4 regions of the Pseudomonas asiatica genome follow, and region 2 is predicted to be linked to each of the others. Evidence: riboswitches for the same ligand, from Rfam matches in the RefSeq annotation. Region 2 holds a riboswitch; each other region holds the start of a gene.
The links. Region 2 has a riboswitch for cobalamin ahead of ABNP31_RS13985 (CbtB domain-containing protein). Riboswitches for the same ligand answer to the same signal wherever they lie in the genome.

Region 1 (4,205 bases), 160 kb from region 2:
GCGCCTGCCGGGCGTCGCGATGGTCGCGGCGCTGCTTGCCCGCAGTGGCCTGGCTGCGCTCCTGCTGGCGGTCGACCAGGATCTTGGCCTGGTTGGCGTGCCTGGCGTTGCGCCCGGCGCGGGCCTGATGACGTTCCAGGTCTTCGCGCTGGCGCTGCAGTTCGCGCGCCTGGCGTTGCTGCTCCTGTTTCAGCCGGGCAAGTTGCTGTTGGGCCTGCGCCGTCTGGCTGGCTTTCTGGGCCGAATAGAAGCTGTAGTTGCCGCCATAGGCCTGCAAGCCCAGGCTGGACAATTCGACGATGCGCGTCATGTGCGCGAGCAGGCTGCGATCATGGCTGATCACCAGCAAGCCCCGGTCCCAGGCTTCGATCATGCTCAGCAGTTGGGCGCGGGCGTTGCTGTCCAGGTGGTTGCTCGGTTCGTCGAGGATCAGGTAGTCCGCTTCGCTGAGCCAGGCGCCGACCAGCGCCACGCGCATGGCCTGGCCACCGCTCAGGCTGCGGGCGGGCTGGTGCCAGTCGAGCTGGCCCAGGCCGTGGCGTTGCAGGTGCCCCTGCAATTGCTCGCGGATATCCCAGCGTTCGCCGACGGTGTCGAAGTCACTGGGTGCGACGCTGCCTTGCTCGATGCGCTCCAGCGCAGCGAGCACCGCGCCCACCTGGGCCAGGTCGGCGACCGTGGCGCTGCGCTCGATCACCTGCTGGTCCAGAAGATGGATGCGCCCAAGGCGCCGACACTGGCCGCTGCTTGGTTCGCGCTGGCCGGCAAGTACTTGCCCGAGCAGGCTCTTGCCCACACCGTTGCGCCCGACCAGGCCGGTGCGGCGTTGGTCGAAGGTTTCGCTGAGGTCGGTAAATAACAGCCTGCCGTCAGGCAAGGCCAAGGAGACGCTGTCCAGCGTCAGGATCGACGTGTTCGTCATGCACAACTCCACAAATGCCGCGACATCTCCGGAGCGAACCGGAGGCTGAAGACTGGCCGTCGAAGGGACGGCGGCATCAATGGCGCATTGGACGAACACCTCGTGACAGGGGAATGCGTAGCCTAACGGATAGAGGCATCGTTGTCGCGGGAAAACAGATTCCGCGAGTGCGCCGCGGCCCCTGTAGGAGTGGCCTTGTGTCGCGATAGGGCTGCGAAGCAGCCCCAGCAATTTGTGCGTCTTTGCTGAAACCCTGGGGCTGCTTCGCAGCCCTATCGCGACACAAGGCCGCTCCTACAAGAGCCAGGACCGCGCATGCCCCTGGATCAGCGCCCCCTCAAGCGCTTGCTCCAGTCGCCCCCGTGGCTCTGCTGGCAGGTCTCTTCACTGTCAAACCGCACATGCCAGGCCGGATGATCCAGCTGAATGCCGGCCTGTTCCAAAGCCAGGCCGGTCAGCGCCAGCATGCGTACCTTCGCGTCGCCCGCCACGGCGGCGGCCTTGTCGGCCTCTCGTTCGAACACCCAGGTAATACGCAGGCTGGCCGGAAAATCCTCGGGAGCCAGACGATGGGTAAGCCAGCTGAAACCGACGATCTCCGCCTTGGCGGTTTCGCAGGCTTCGGTCAGGCAAACCACCAGTTCACGCTCCAGGCGTGCCAAATCGCGCTTGTTCAAGGGTTCCACCGGGGGCCTCGCTGCTCAAAGCCACCACTGTAACGCAGTTGCGCCACTTGTTGTCGGCCAGCCCGACAGCAATGGTTGACCACCTGCCAGCCACTGCGTAGCCTTGCCACTTCGAGGTTCTTCGGCCAGGCCGAAGCTAAGACGGGAACGCGGTACAAGCCGCGGCTGCCCCCGCAACTGTAAGCACCGACAACGGATCGACACAGCCACTGCGCCCGCGCGCGGGAAGGCGTCATCCCGCCAGCCCGCTGCACCAGCGGGTACATGGAACGGTGCGAGCCAGGAGACCTGCCTCGTCACGTTTTCGACTTTCAACCGGGCGGGGTGATCCGGTGGCGAACAAGCCCGGCCGGTCTGGCCCGTGGCTGTCGTCCTGCATGCCCGCGCCAATCTGCCAAGGGCAATGCGACATGAAAACACTGGCCAAGCTCCCCGTCACCATCGTCACCGGCTTCCTCGGCTCGGGCAAGACTACCTTGCTGCGCCACATGCTCGACAACGCCCAGGGCCGCCGCATTGCGGTGATCGTCAACGAGTTCGGCGAACTGGGCATCGACGGCGAAATCCTCAAACAGTGCAGCATCGGTTGCACCGAAGAAGAAGCCACCGGCCGCGTCTACGAGCTGGCCAACGGCTGCCTGTGCTGCACCGTGCAGGAAGAGTTCTTCCCGGTGATGCGCGAGCTGGTGGCACGCCGTGGCGACCTGGACCATATCCTCATCGAAACCAGCGGCCTGGCCCTGCCCAAACCGCTGGTGCAAGCCTTCCAGTGGCCGGAAATCCGCAATGCCTGCACCGTCGACGCGGTGATCACGGTGGTCGACAGCCCGGCCGTGGCCGCCGGCACCTTCGCCGCCTACCCGGACCAGGTCGATGCCCAGCGCAAGCTCGACCCCAACCTGGACCACGAGTCGCCGCTGCACGAACTGTTCGCCGACCAGCTGGCCAGCGCCGACCTGGTGGTGCTGAACAAGGCCGACCTGATCGACGCCGAAGGCCTGGCCAAGGTCCGCGCCGAGGTGGCCGAAGAACTGCCGCCGGCGGTCAAGGTGATCGAGGCCAGCAGCGGCAAGCTGCCGCTGGAGGTGCTGCTGGGCGTGGGCGCCGAGTCCGAGGCGCACATCGATGGCCGCCGTACCCACCACGATTCGCATCATGACGGCGATGACCATGACGATCATGACCACGACGCCTTCGACTCCATCTCCATCGACCTGCCCGAAGCCGACGAAAGCCTGCTGCTCGACGCCCTGACCCAGCTGGTGGTGGAATTCGGCATCCTGCGCGCCAAAGGCTTCGCTGCCATCCCGGGCAAGCCGATGCGCCTGCTGGTACAAGGCGTGGGCACCCGTTTCGACAAGCACTTCGACCGCGCCTGGCGCGCCGACGAGCCGCGCATCACCCGCCTGGTGCTGATCGGCCAGGACCTCGACGCCGCCCAGCTGGAAGCGCGCCTGCGCCAGGCACTGGGCGCCTGACCCATGCACCTGCTGCGGACCCAGCCCGGCGGCTTCGTGCCGGATGACAGCATTGCCGACCTCGGCCAGACGCCCGCCGAGCTGGTGATTCTCTGCAGCGGCGATTCGCACCTGGCATTGCTTGCGGATACCGCCGAGCAATTGCCCGAGGATTACCCCAGCCTGCGCCTGGCCAACCCGATGCAGGTACAGAACCATGCCTCGGTCGACCTGTACGTCGACCAGGTGCTGCGCCATGCCAAGGTCATCCTGGTGTCGCTGCACGGCGGCGTCGGCTACTGGCGCTATGGCGTCGAGCAACTGGTCGAGCTGGCTGGCCGTGGCGTGCAACTGATCCTGGTGCCGGGCGACGACCGCCCGGACCCGGAGCTGACCAGCCTGGGCAGTGTCAGCGGCGAGCAGGCCGAACGCCTCTGGCACTACCTGCGCCAGGGCGGCAAGGCCAATGCCATCAACCTGTTCAACTGCCTGGCCAGCCAGTGGCTGGGCCGCGACTATGCCTGGGACGAGCCGCAGCCTTTGCCGCGCACCGCCGTGTATCACCCGGCCAAGGGCAGCGCCACGCTGGAGGACTGGTACCCGCAGTGGCATCCCGAACAGCCGGTGGCGCCACTGCTGTTCTACCGCTCGCACCTGCAGGCGGCCAACACCGCGTTCATCGATGTGTTCTGTCAGCGCCTGCAGGCCGCCGGGCTCAACCCGTTGCCGATCGCCGTGGCCAGCCTCAAGGAAAGCGCCTGCCTGGAGCAGGTCGAAGCCTGGCTGGACGAGGTGGGTGCCGAAGTGCTGGTCAACACCACCGGCTTTGCCCTGTCCAGCCCCGAACGGCCCAACCTGCGCCCGTTCCGTCGCGACATCCCAGTGCTGCAGGCCATCTGCGCGCAAGACAACCAGCCCGGCTGGGAAGCCAGCGAGCAGGGCCTGGGGGCGCGTGACCTGGCCATGCACATTGCCTTGCCCGAACTGGACGGGCGCATCATCACCCGCCCGGTCAGTTTCAAGGACATGGCCTGGCGCAGCGAGCGCAGCCAGTCCGACGTGGTCTGCTACCGCGCCCACCCCGAGCGCATGGACTTTGTCGCCGAACTGGCCCGCCGCTGGGTCGAACTGGCGCGCCTG
Region 2 (4,205 bases):
AGTGCCCACCTGCAACTTGCCTGGCGGTCACCTGAGGGTTGAGCGCCGCCAGGCGGCTCACCGAATGGGGCACGAAGGGGTAGGTGTGCTCGCCGTACAGCACCCGCGTGGGCGTGCGGATCGCCGTCAGGCTTGCCCACATGCGCTTGGGGAAGGAACTGAAGATTTCCACTTCGCGGCTGGGCCGGCACTTGAGCACCACCGCTTCGCCACAGTCGCCGATGGCATGCTCGACGTAGGCCCGCAGCGCCGCATCGGTCCACCCCTTGAAGATACCCCGCCCATGCAGCGAAGCCAGGGCTGCCTCGCGGTCGGGCCAGTGGCTGCGACGGCTGGCGGCCTTGCGCGCCAAGGCGTGACGCTGATGCAAGCCGACCAGGGCCGCCACCCCCATAACACCCAGCATGCGCCGGCTGAACAGTACCGGGTCAAGCAGCACGGCACGGGTGAACAGCTGCGGTTCACTGGCCAGGATCAGGCCGGTGAGCACGCCACCGAAGCTGTGCCCGACGGCAAAGCGCGGTACGTCGCCATACTCGCCCCGCCCGGCTGCGAAAGCCTCCACCGCCAGCGCAGCGGTGCGGTTCCAGCCACGAAAAACCCCGCCATGGTCACTGTCACCATGGCCCTGGACATCGCTGAGCCACAGGTCGAAATGTTCGCCCAGGCGCATCAGCAATGGCTGGTAGGCAAGGCAGCAGAAGCCGTTGCCGTGCAGAAAATGCAGCAGCGGCTTGCCACTGGCCGGGGTTCGCCAGCCACGCAGGGTGAAGCCTTCGGCGCATTCGTGGGACCAGGGGATCAACTGCATCGGCTTGCTGTACTCGCGGGGTCAGGAAAACGCCGATTCTACAAACAGCAACGGGTACAGTGAAATCACCAGCAACAAGGCCATCAGGACATTGAACAGCATCAGCCAGCGCGGGTTCTGCAACAGGTTGCGCAGGGCGCTGCCGAACATCACCCACACCCCCACGCTGGGCAGGTTGACCAGGGCAAACAAGGCGGCAATGACAATGACGTTGGTCACATAGCCTTGCGCCGGCGTGTAGGTGGTGATTGCACCGACTGCCATCACCCAGGCCTTGGGGTTGACCCACTGGAATGCCGCCGCTCCCCAGAAGCCCAGCGGTTTGCGGGCACTGGACGAGGCTGTGCCGACCGGCCCGGAGGTGGCGATCTTCCAGGCGAGGTAAAGCAGGTAGGCGGCGCCGGTGTAGCGCAGTACCGTGTACAGCGGCGGCCAGGCCTTGAACACCTCGCCCAGGCCCAGGCCAACGGCCAGCACCATTACCATGAAACCGACGCTGATCCCCATGGCGTGCGGGATGGAGCGGCGCACACCGAAGTTGACGCCCGAGGCCAGCAGCATGGTGTTGTTGGGGCCAGGGGTGATGGAGGACACGAAGGCAAACAGCACGAAGGCGGTGAGCAGGTCGGCAGAGGCAAGCATGGCAGGCATTCCACATTCTTTATGGGTGGTGTCACACTAACGGAGTCGCCCTCCTCTGCGACCGATACAGTTTCACTAAATTGTGTAGATACACATCGCTGTACCGCTACCACCAGATCAAGGAAGCCGTCACCATGAGCCTTACCATTCGCCCTGCCGTTCGCGCCGATGCCGAGCAGATCCTGGCCTTCATCACCGAACTGGCCGAGTACGAACGCGCTCGCCACGAGGTGATCGCGAGCGTTGCCGATATCGAGCGCAGCCTTTTTGGCGAGGGCAGCACCGTGCACAGCCTGATTTGCGAGCGCGATGGCCGGGCAATCGGCTTTGCCGTGTATTTCTACAGCTACTCGACCTGGCTCGGGCGCAACGGCATCTACCTGGAAGACCTGTACATAACGCCCGAGCAGCGCGGCGACGGTGCCGGGCGGCAATTGCTGCAGCATATTGCCCGCGAAGCGGTGGCGAATGATTGCGGGCGGCTGGAATGGAGCGTGCTGGACTGGAACGAGCCCGCGATCGGCTTCTATCAGAAGCTGGGGGCCGAAGCGCAGGATGAGTGGGTGCGCTACCGGCTGGACGGGGAGAAGCTGGCGACGTTTGCCCGGGGCTGACCAGGTGGATGCTTACGGCATAGACCACTACAGGCCGAACCGGCTTGCATGAGGGCTTGAGTGCGCTTGCCTTGAACTTTCCAGCGCCTGTGAGATCGAGCGCCGCGCGGGCGGCGCTCGATCTCCCAGGCACTGCAAAACCAAAGCCCTACCATCAGGGCAATTGACGGCAGCCCCGCCCCATGGTCTCCTTATGCCTCGCGTTCAGGTGCCCCCGATGGGGGTGAAACGGGAAACCGGTGCGTCACAGGCCCTCAAGCAGGGCCGGACAAGGCCGGTGCTGCCCCCGCAACGGTAAGCGAGCGAAGCGTCTGTACCACTGTGCCCGGTCACCCGGCATGGGAAGGTGACGCCTTCCAGGAGCCTGGCTCCTCCTCGCAAGCCCGGAGACCGGCCTGGCGTTCATGAACACCCCGCGGTGGGCGGGCGCTGTTGCATTCCCCTGGGCTGCCACGCTCGGGGCTGCCGCGCTTGCCCGTTGCCCACAAAAAGCAGAGGAACGCGTCATGCCCGTCACCAGCGCCAAGCAACACAGCATCACCACCCCCGTCACCCTCAGCCAGCGTGTCGTCATCGCCGTCGGCGCCAGCCTGCTGGGCCTGTGCCTGGTGTACTTCGCCGGCTTCTCGCACATCGAAGCCGTGCACAACGCCGCCCACGACACCCGCCACAGCGCCGCCTTCCCCTGCCACTGAGTACGCCCGATGATCACACGCATTGCCCGTACCGCGGGCTTCAGCGGGTTGCTGGCGGCCTTGCTGCTGACCTTGCTGCAAAGCTTCTGGGTCGCCCCGCTGATCCTCGAGGCAGAAACCTACGAATCCTCGGCCCCGGTCGCCCAGCACGAGCATGCCGGCGAAGTGGCCGCCCATGAACACAGCGCCGAAGCCTGGTCGCCGGAAGACGGCTGGCAGCGGGTGCTGTCCACCACTGGCGGCAACCTGGTGGTCGCGGTCGGCTTCGCCCTGATCCTCACCGCCCTGTACAGCCTGCGCGAACCCAAGCGTGCCGGCACCGGCGCACTGTGGGGGCTGGCCGGCTTCGCCGTGTTCTGCCTGGCCCCGACCCTGGGCCTGCCGCCGGAACTGCCAGGTACTGCAGCCGCCGACCTGGGGCAACGCCAGGCCTGGTGGATCGGCACCGCCAGCGCCACCGCGCTGGGCCTTGCCCTGCTGGTATTCGCCCGCCACTGGTTGCTGAAGGCGCTGGGCGCCGTGCTGCTGGTCATTCCCCATGTGATCGGTGCGCCGCAACCCGAGGTGCACGAGAGCCTGGCCCCCGCCGCACTGGAAACCCAGTTCAAAGTGGCCTCCTGGCTGACCAACGCCGCCTTCTGGCTGGCCCTGGGCCTGCTCAGCGCCTGGCTGTTCCGGCGCTCCAGCCAGGCCTGATGCCTGCCTTTTACGCCGGCTTCGGCTGCCGCCGGGGTTGCCCGGCGGATACGCTGGAAACCTTGCTACGCCAGGCCCTGGCCAACCAGGGCCTGGCGTTGGCCGGCCTGCACGGTATCGCCAGCATCAGCCTGAAGGCCGACGAACCCGGCTTGCAGCAACTGGCCGAACGCCTCGGCGTGCCCTTGGTGTTGTACGATACCGCGCAATTGCAACCCTACGAACTCCAGCTCAGCCACCGCTCCGCCGCTGCCCATGCCCACTGCGGCTGCTGGGGCGTGGCGGAGAGCGCGGCTTTGGCCCTGGCCAGCGAGCGGCTCGGCACGGCCAGGTTGCTGCTGACGCGCCAGGTACTGGGCCCGGCTACCCTCGCCCTGGCCTGTTGAACGTTTCCCCTCTTTCCTGCAAGGACTTTCCATGACGGTCTACTTCATCGGCGCCGGCCCCGGCGACCCGGAACTGATCACAATCAAGGGCCAACGGCTGATCCGCCAGTGCCCGGTGATCATCTATGCCGGTTCGCTGGTGCCGGCCGCCGTGCTCGAGGGCCACCAGGCCGAGACCATGATCAATAGCGCCGAACTGCACCTGGAGCAGATCATTGCCGCCATGCGCAGTGCGCATGAGCAAGGCCTGGATGTGGCCCGGGTACACAGTGGCGACCCCAGCCTGTACGGCGCCATCGGCGAGCAGATCCGCCATCTGCAGGCGCTGGGCATCGATTACCAGATCATCCCCGGGGTCACC
Region 3 (4,205 bases), 1.0 Mb from region 2:
GGCAGTGATAACGGCAATGATCATGATCGGCAGGTGCTCGGTCATGCCCACGGCGGTGATGATGCTGTCGACCGAGAAGACGATGTCCAGCAACAGGATCTGGAAGATCGCCGCGGCAAAGCCCAGGGTAACCGTCGACGACACCTTGGCTTCTTCCTTGGCCCCGTGCGGGTCGACGTTCTCATGGATTTCCTTGGTCGCCTTCCACAGCAGGAACAGGCCACCGGCAATCAGGATCACGTCCTTCCAGGAGAAGGCATTGCCGAACACTTCGAACACCGGGTCGGTCAGCTGGACGATCCAGGCCACCGTGCTGAGCAAGGCCAGGCGCATGACCAAGGCCATGCTGATACCAATACGGCGCGCCTTGGAGCGGTACTCCACCGGCAGCTTGTTGGTCAGGATGGAGATGAAGATCAGGTTGTCGATGCCCAACACGACTTCCATGGCTACCAGCGTAGCCAGGGCAACCCAGGCGGTAGGGCTAGCGACGAGTTCCAGCAAGTATTCCATTGTTCAAATCCTGCAGCAGCGGTTGGGGGTCAGATTTCCTGGGTGTCTTCTTTCTTGTCGGCGTCCTTGGGCTTTTGCCCTTCGCTGCCGATGGCCTCGCTCAACGCCTGCTGGGCGGCCTTGTTGGTGTCGTCGATGGCCTGCTTGGCCGACTGTGCGGCCTGGTCGAGCATCTGCTGGGCGGATTTCTCGGCCTGCTCGCAACCGGCCAGGGTGAACAGGGCCAAGGCCAGCACCAGCGGCGTGCCGATGGATTTTAGTTGCAGCATGGGTTCCTCGCTTTTCATGTTCCGGCGGCGCACACGGCGCCTGATGGAGTCGCATTCTAAAGAGCGCAACACATCCGGAAAATTCGTATTTTCAGCGGTTATACTTCGGTTTTTACGAATCCGGAACGATACCGATGCTCAACTATCGGCAGTTGCACTACTTCTGGGCCGTTGCCAAGACCGGCAGCATCGCCCGCGCCAGCGAACAGTTGAACCTGACCCCGCAAACCATCAGCGGTCAGATCAGCCTGTTTGAGCAGACCTATGGCCTGGAGCTGTTCCAGCGCGTGGGGCGCCAGCTGGAACTGACCGAAACAGGGCGCCAGACGCTGATCTATGCCGAGCAGATGTTCCAGCTGGGTAACGAGCTGGAGGCCATGCTGCGGGCCGGCCCGCAGGAGCAGATCCTGTTCCGCGTGGGTGTGGCTGATGTGGTGCCCAAGTCCATCGTCTACCGCCTGCTGGCACCGACCATGGAGCTGGACGACATGCTGCGTATCAACTGCCGCGAAGACAAGCTCGAACGGCTGCTGGCCGACCTGGCGATCCAGCGCCTGGACCTGGTGATTTCCGACAGCCCCATGCCCAGCCACCTGGACATCAAGGGTTATAGCCAGAAACTGGGCGAGTGTGGGTTGAGCTTCTTCGCCACCCCGGCGCTGGCACAACGCCTGGAAGGCCCCTTCCCCGCCTGCCTGCAGGATGCGCCATTGCTTATCCCCGGGCAGGAAACCGTGGTACGCAGCCGCCTGCTGCGCTGGCTGGGTGAGCAGCAGGTGCAGCCACGGATCGTGGGCGAGTTCGATGACAGTGCCTTGATGCAGGCGTTCGGGCAGTCGGGCAGCGGCATCTTCGTTGCGCCCAGCGTGATCGCCGAGGAAGTGTGCCGCCAGTACGGCGTGGAGCTGATCGGGCAGACCGAGGCGGTGCACGAGTCGTTCTATGCCATTTCGGTAGAGCGCAAGGTCAAGCACCCGGGGATCGTGGCGATTACCGAGGGGGCGCGACGAGAGTTGTTTCATTGGTAGCAGGCAGATTTGACGCCTCCCGCGTTTCAATGGTCATATGCCCGCCAGTTTCAGGTGCCCTGCGCCGCCGCGCGCAGGGTGAAACGGGAAGCCGGTGCGTCGTGTTGCCCACGACAAGTCCGGCGCTGCCCCCGCAACGGTAAGCGAGCGAACCCTTCGAGATACCACTGTGCACATGCATGGGAAGGTGAAGGTTTCATGCCCCTCGCAAGCCCGGAGACCGGCCTGGAGCTTCACTTGGCAACCCGCGGTGGGCGGGCGCAGGCCGGTATCCGCGCGCGCGCCTGCGTGCACGGTGCGCCTTTGCGTGTTTTCCACCGGGATCCATTCATTCCTGCAGTAGTGGAACGACATGTCCCGTATCTTCAAGCTTCACCCCCTGGCGGCCTGCCTGGCCGTATCCCTGCCGGCCCTGGCCGATGACCTCGACCGACAGCCACTGGCCCTGCCCTCCACGGCCATCACCGACACCCAAGGCAGCCACGCCATCGACCTGGCCACCCCGACCCAGGCGGGCTCGCGCCTGGGCCTCAGCGCCCTGGAGACACCGGCCAGCACCAGCAGCATCAGCGCCGAGCAGATCCAGCAGCGCAGCAACCTCACCGTACAGGACGCGGTGACCCGCTCACCGGGCATCAGCTACATCGGCTCCCCGGGCGACGGCGGCACGGGCCTGTCCGCCCGCGGCTTTACCGGGCACAACTCGGTGATGACCTTGTTCGACGGCGCACGCCTGTACACCGGTGCCGGCACCCAGACGTTCCCGGTCGACCCATGGATGGTCGAGTGCATCGATGTGATTCGCGGCCCGGCCTCGGTGCTGTATGGCGAAGGGGCCACCGGTGCGGTGGTCAACGTGATCCCGAAAAAGCCGTTTGCCGGCGAGATACGCAACCACCTGCGCCTGGGCTACGGTTCGTGGGACCGCCAGCAGCTCGGCCTGGACAGCGGCGGCAGCCTCGGCGAGCGCCTGAGCTACCGCCTGGCCCTGAACCAGCAAACCGGTAACGGCTGGGTCGACCGCACCCCGTCACGCAGCCTGGCGCTGAGCGCCGCGCTGCGCTTCGATGCCAGCGACGACCTCAGCTTCACCCTCGCCCACGACCGCGGCGATGCGCAGCCTGCCAACTACTACGGCACCCCGCTGATCGACGGCCACTACCGCAGCAGCCTGCGCAAGAAGAACTACAACGTGCAGGACGATGTGCAGCACTACGTCGATGAATGGACCCGCCTGAACACCGACTGGACGTTGAACGACCACCTCAGCGCCAGCAACCAGCTGTACTACATCAAGAGCCGCCGTCACTGGCGCAATGCCGAGGAGTACAGCTGGGATGCCGGGCGCCAGCAGCTGCTGCGCGGCAGCTACCTGCAGATCAAGCACAACCAGGAACAGTTCGGCGATCGCCAGGCCTTCACCCTCGACCACACGCTGTTCGGCCTGGCCAGCAAGACCGTGGTCGGCGCCGAGTACAACAAAGTCCGCTTCAACGTCGACAGCAACGCGCCCTACAACGATGTGGGCGGTGACTACGTCGACCCTTGGCAGCCACAACCGGGTTGGTTCCACAGCGCCTCGCCGCTGCGCCCGCAAACCCTGTCCACCACCCACACCTTTGCCCTGTTCGCCGAAAACCGCCTGCAGTTGAGCGATCGCCTGTCCCTGGTCACCGGCGTGCGCCGCGACCAGAACCACATCGTCCAGGAGAAACTGACCACCGACAGCCGCAGCGACCGCAGCCTGCAAGGGGGCAACTGGCGTGCCGGGCTGGTGTTTGCGGTCAGCGACGACCTGTCGCTGTATGGCCAGTACTCCACCAGCGAGGACGGGGTCGACAACCTCATCAGCCTCAGCGCCAACCAGATGCACTACGACCTGACCGAGGCCAGGCAGACCGAGGTGGGCCTGAAGCAGCGCTTCTGGGAGGGGCGTGGCGAATGGACATTGGCGGCGTACCACATCGTCAAGAAGAAGCTGCTGGTGGATGACCCGTTCACCCACGAGAAGCAGCAGGCTGGCCAGCAGACGTCCGACGGCCTGGAGGCAACCCTGGAACTGGCGCTTGCGCATCAGTGGCAGGTGTCGGCCAACGCGGCGATCGTGCGCGCCAGGTATGACGACTTCGACGAAATGGTCGGCGGCGTGGCGCAGGACCGTGCGGGCAATCGCCCGGCCAATGTCCCGCGGCGTACCGCCAACCTGTGGCTGAGCAAAGGCTTCGGCCAGCGGCTGGAGGCCGGCATTGGCGCGCGCTATGTGGACGAACGATATGCCAATACCGCCAACACCCAGAGCGCCCCCGGCTACACCGTGGTCGATGCCGACATCGGCTGGCAGGTGTTGCCGGATGTGCGGCTGGGGTTGCAGTTGAACAACCTGTTCGACCGTGAG
Region 4 (4,205 bases), 1.8 Mb from region 2:
CTGCGGGTGCGCCGGGTGCCTGACGTCCCGGTCGGCTAACCCACGTACAGCTGCCACCATACTGTTTAGCCGCGGTTGGTGGTCGCTTCACTACGACAGGAGCCTTAAATGACCACCGAAGACACGAAATGCACAGTCGGCAAAACCATATTCTTTCAAGGTGAAAACCAGACCCACCCCCTGTTCCGCATCGAACCCGGTATCTCCTGCCAGAACGCCCGCGAACAAGCCTCGGAATTGATCGGCTATGCACGGGACCTGACCATCGACGGCCTGATGGAAGACAAGCCAAAGCTGATCTGGGCCGCGCACTACCTTTGCGCCTTGGGCAAAGCGCTGCTGGATGATGCCGAACTCGGCATGATGCGTTAGGACCTGAAAGGCGCGCAGGCCATTCGCGGCACGGGCCGCGCTCTCATGGAGCCGCATATAACTGAAAGGTTTAGCAGGGGCTCTGTGGGAGCGGGCGCGCCCGCGAACACCGGCGCAGCCGGTGCCAGCCACCGCGTTGGATTCTTCGCGGGCACGCCCGCTCCCACAGAAACCACGTCGCGCTTGCTAACGCGTTCCGGTCCCGCCCCGAGCCGAAGTTGCTTCAAGCCTGCTTGAGCAACAACGCCACCCCCGGGAAATACTGCCCCAGTTCGTTGTGCAACTTGCGGTAGGCATACGGGAAGTACCAGGCGATGGCACAGGCGGTATGTTTCTGCAGATCGTCGACCAGGTCCTGCAGTTCCTCGGGGCTGGCATGCTGGCCAGCCTTCCACGGGCTGATGAACAGCGCACCAGCTTTCAACTGGCTGGGGTAGGCCACCTGGCGCGCGAGGGCAGCGGTCTGCTGCAGGGCGTCGGCCATGTCCAGCCGGGCAACTTTTGGCCAGCGCTGGCTGACACTGAGGTACAGCGCTTCATCGGCACTACTGATCGACAGGTCGCAGCGCCCTTCGTGTTCGCCTTCGTCGCGCTGCTTCTTGCCGGCAAACTGCTGCAGCGCCGCCAGTTCGGCCTGCCACGCCGCTGCGGCAAGCAGCCCGGTATTGGCCGCGGCGCCATGCCAGTAAGGTGCTTCGGCATCGCCGGCAAACTGGTTGAAGCGGTCGATGCAATCGCCCCAGCGCTCCAGCACCGGGGCGAGAAACTCCAGGCGCGGGTTGTTGATGATCTGGCCTCGCATGCTGCGCTCTCCTGTTATCGTTGTGATCGCGTTCAGCTGAAAGTGATGGCTATGTGATATCACTGTATTCAGTGTGGCACAACCAGGTGAATTGGCCATTACCCGGGCGGTGCCTGTTCGACTGCAAAGCGGCCCACTTCGATTGACGCTCCCGGTGCAACCCTCTAACCTTCGCGCGTGTTTCAGGTGCCCTGCCAGCCCCGACTGGGCAGGGTGAAACTGGGAAGCCGGTGGGTGCCAGCATGGCGCGATTCCGGCGCTGCCCCCGCAACGGTAGGTGAGTCGCGGCCGCGCAGGGCCACTGGGTGCCAGCACCCGGGAAGGCGCGCAGGCCTGGGCCAAGGCCCGCTCACAAGCCCGGAGACCGGCCTGATACTGCCAACGGCATCACGGAGGGTGATGCGCGGTGCACCGTGGCGTACGGCCACGGCCCCTGCGCGTTCTCCGTCTGCCCGCCTTTTACCTGTCGCCGCGCGTTGCCGTGGCGCCAGCCAGCGGAGAACCCTGATGAGCGAATCCACCGAACGCGACGAACGCCACCTGGCGCGCATGCAGCGCAAGAAGGCGATCATCGACGAACGCATCGCCAATTCCCCCAACGAATGCGGCCTGCTGCTGGTGCTGACCGGCAATGGCAAAGGCAAGAGCAGCTCGGCCTTCGGTATGCTCGCGCGCGCCCTGGGCCATGGCATGCAGTGCGGTGTGGTGCAGTTCATCAAGGGCCGCAACAGCACCGGCGAAGAGCTGTTCTTCCGCCGCTTCCCCGAGCAGGTGCGCTACCACGTGATGGGCGAGGGCTTTACCTGGGAAACCCAGGACCGCCAGCGCGACATTGCCGCCGCCGAAGCGGCCTGGGCTGTGTCGCGCCAGTTGCTGCAAGACCCTAGCGTGCAGTTCGTGGTGCTCGATGAACTGAACATCGCCCTCAAGCACGGCTACCTCGACCTTGACCAGGTGCTGTCCGACATCCAGGCCCGCCCACCGATGCAGCATGTGATCGTCACTGGCCGTGCCGCGAAACCCGAGATGATCGAACTGGCCGACACCGTGACCGAGATGGGCATGCTCAAGCACGCCTTCCAGGCCGGCATCCGTGCACAGAAGGGCGTGGAACTGTGAGCCAGCCGCGCCATTGCCCCGCCGTGCTGATCGCGGCACCGGCCTCTGGCCAGGGCAAGACCACCGTCACCGCCGCCCTGGCCCGCCTGCACCGCAACCTTGGGCGCAAGGTGCGGGTGTTCAAGTGCGGGCCCGACTTTCTCGACCCGATGATCCTCGAGCGGGCCAGCGGCGCGCCGGTGTACCAACTCGACCTGTGGATGATCGGCGCCGAGGAAAGCCGCCGCCTGCTGTGGGAAGCCGCCGGCGAGGCCGACCTGATCCTGATCGAAGGGGTGATGGGGCTGTTCGACGGCACGCCGTCCAGCGCCGATCTGGCGCGCCACTTCGGCGTGCCGGTGCTGGCGGTGATCGACGGCACGGCCATGGCCCAGACCTTCGGCGCCCTGGCCCTGGGCCTGGCACGCTACCAGGCGGACCTGCCGTTTGCCGGTGTGTTGGCCAACCGGGTCGGCAGCCTGCGCCACGCGCAACTGCTGGAAGGTAGCCTGACCGAGGGCCTGCGCTGGTATGGCGGCTTGTCCCGCGAGCGCGGTATCGAGCTGCCCAGCCGCCACCTGGGGCTGGTCCAGGCCAGCGAGCTGAACGACCTGGACGCGCGCCTGGATGCCGCTGCCGAGGCGCTTGGCGCCAGTTGCGATGCGGCCTTGCCGCCGCCAGTGACCTTTGCCGAACCCGAGCCGCAAACCAGTGCTGCCTCGTTGGCCGGTGTACGCATTGGCGTGGCGCGAGACGAGGCCTTCGCCTTCACCTATGGCGCCAACCTCGACCTGCTGCGCAACCTGGGCGCACAGCTGGAGTTCTTCTCGCCGCTGCATGACCGCGAACTGCCGGCAGTAGACAGCCTGTACCTGCCGGGCGGTTATCCCGAACTGCACCACCACGCCCTGGCCGGCAATGCGCCGATGAGCGAGGCAATACGCGCCCATCACGCCCAGGGCAAACCGTTGCTGGCCGAGTGCGGTGGCATGCTGTATCTGCTCGATGCCCTGACCGACGTGGCCGGCGAGCGTGCCGAGCTGCTCGGCCTGCTGCCGGGCGAAGCGACCATGCAGAAGCGCTTGGCTGCCTTGGCCTTGCAGGCGGTGGAACTGCCGGAAGGCACCCTGCGCGGGCACACCTATCACCATTCGCTGACCAGTACCGCACTGGAGCCGATCGCACGTGGCCTGAGCCCCAATGGCGGGCGTGGCAACGAAGCGGTGTACCGCCTGGGTCGGCTGACGGCTTCCTACGTGCACTTCTACTTCCCCTCCAACCCGGATGCGGCGGCGGCGCTGTTGCGACCATGAGCGAACACGCCTACAGCGACGCCGAGCGCGCCGCGATCTACCGGGCCATCGGCGAACGCCGTGACATGCGCCATTTCGCCGGCGGCGAGGTAGCCCCGGAACTGCTGGGCCGCCTGTTGGCTGCCGCGCACCAGGCGCCAAGCGTCGGGCTGATGCAGCCCTGGCGTTTCATCCGCATCACCCAGCGCGACCTGCGTGCGCGCATCCAGGCCTTGGTGGAAGCAGAGCGGGTGCGTACCGCCGAAGCGTTGGGCGAACGCTCCGACGCCTTCATGAAACTGAAGGTGGAGGGCATCAATGACTGCGCCGAGTTGCTGGTGGCCGCCCTGATGGACAACCGCGAGCCGCATATCTTCGGCCGTCGCACCCTGCCGGAAATGGACCTGGCCTCGCTGGCCTGCGCCATCCAGAACCTGTGGCTGGCAGCCCGTGGCGAAGGCCTGGGCATGGGCTGGGTGTCGCTGTTCGACCCGCAGGCGCTGGCGGCGCTGCTGGGCATGCCGGCCGGGGCCAAGCCGGTCGCGGTGCTGTGCCTGGGGCCGGTAACCGAGTTCTACCCGGCACCGATGCTGGTGCTGGAAAACTGGGCCGAGGAACGGCCCTTGAGTGAAATGCTCTTT

Region 1: it holds a riboswitch for cobalamin, as region 2 does, so the genes downstream of both, cobW (cobalamin biosynthesis protein CobW) here and ABNP31_RS13985 (CbtB domain-containing protein) in region 2, are expected to answer to the same signal.
Region 3: it holds a riboswitch for cobalamin, as region 2 does, so the genes downstream of both, ABNP31_RS09535 (TonB-dependent receptor) here and ABNP31_RS13985 (CbtB domain-containing protein) in region 2, are expected to answer to the same signal.
Region 4: it holds a riboswitch for cobalamin, as region 2 does, so the genes downstream of both, cobO (cob(I)yrinic acid a,c-diamide adenosyltransferase) here and ABNP31_RS13985 (CbtB domain-containing protein) in region 2, are expected to answer to the same signal.

What each region holds. Positions count from the first base shown of each region.
Region 1 is NZ_CP157874.1:3,261,810-3,266,014, reverse strand. Features, by position in the region: gene ABNP31_RS14595 (ATP-binding cassette domain-containing protein) at 1-922, opposite strand, end outside; gene ABNP31_RS14590 (hypothetical protein) at 1,249-1,608, opposite strand; cobalamin riboswitch at 1,706-1,918, shown strand; gene cobW (cobalamin biosynthesis protein CobW) at 2,019-3,086, shown strand; gene cobN (cobaltochelatase subunit CobN) at 3,090-4,205, shown strand, end outside.
Region 2 is NZ_CP157874.1:3,106,603-3,110,807, forward strand. Features, by position in the region: gene ABNP31_RS13970 (alpha/beta fold hydrolase) at 1-811, opposite strand, end outside; gene ABNP31_RS13975 (LysE family translocator) at 833-1,462, opposite strand; gene ABNP31_RS13980 (GNAT family N-acetyltransferase) at 1,588-2,067, shown strand; cobalamin riboswitch at 2,257-2,480, shown strand; gene ABNP31_RS13985 (CbtB domain-containing protein) at 2,574-2,762, shown strand; gene ABNP31_RS13990 (CbtA family protein) at 2,772-3,458, shown strand; gene ABNP31_RS13995 (cobalamin biosynthesis protein) at 3,458-3,844, shown strand; gene cobM (precorrin-4 C(11)-methyltransferase) at 3,876-4,205, shown strand, end outside.
Region 3 is NZ_CP157874.1:2,109,104-2,113,308, reverse strand. Features, by position in the region: gene ABNP31_RS09550 (TerC family protein) at 1-513, opposite strand, end outside; gene ABNP31_RS09545 (hypothetical protein) at 543-782, opposite strand; gene nhaR (transcriptional activator NhaR) at 917-1,810, shown strand; cobalamin riboswitch at 1,846-2,053, shown strand; gene ABNP31_RS09535 (TonB-dependent receptor) at 2,163-4,205, shown strand, end outside.
Region 4 is NZ_CP157874.1:1,338,552-1,342,756, forward strand. Features, by position in the region: gene ABNP31_RS06140 (DUF3077 domain-containing protein) at 109-372, shown strand; gene ABNP31_RS06145 (hypothetical protein) at 596-1,174, opposite strand; cobalamin riboswitch at 1,342-1,561, shown strand; gene cobO (cob(I)yrinic acid a,c-diamide adenosyltransferase) at 1,682-2,293, shown strand; gene ABNP31_RS06155 (cobyrinate a,c-diamide synthase) at 2,290-3,585, shown strand; gene bluB (5,6-dimethylbenzimidazole synthase) at 3,582-4,205, shown strand, end outside.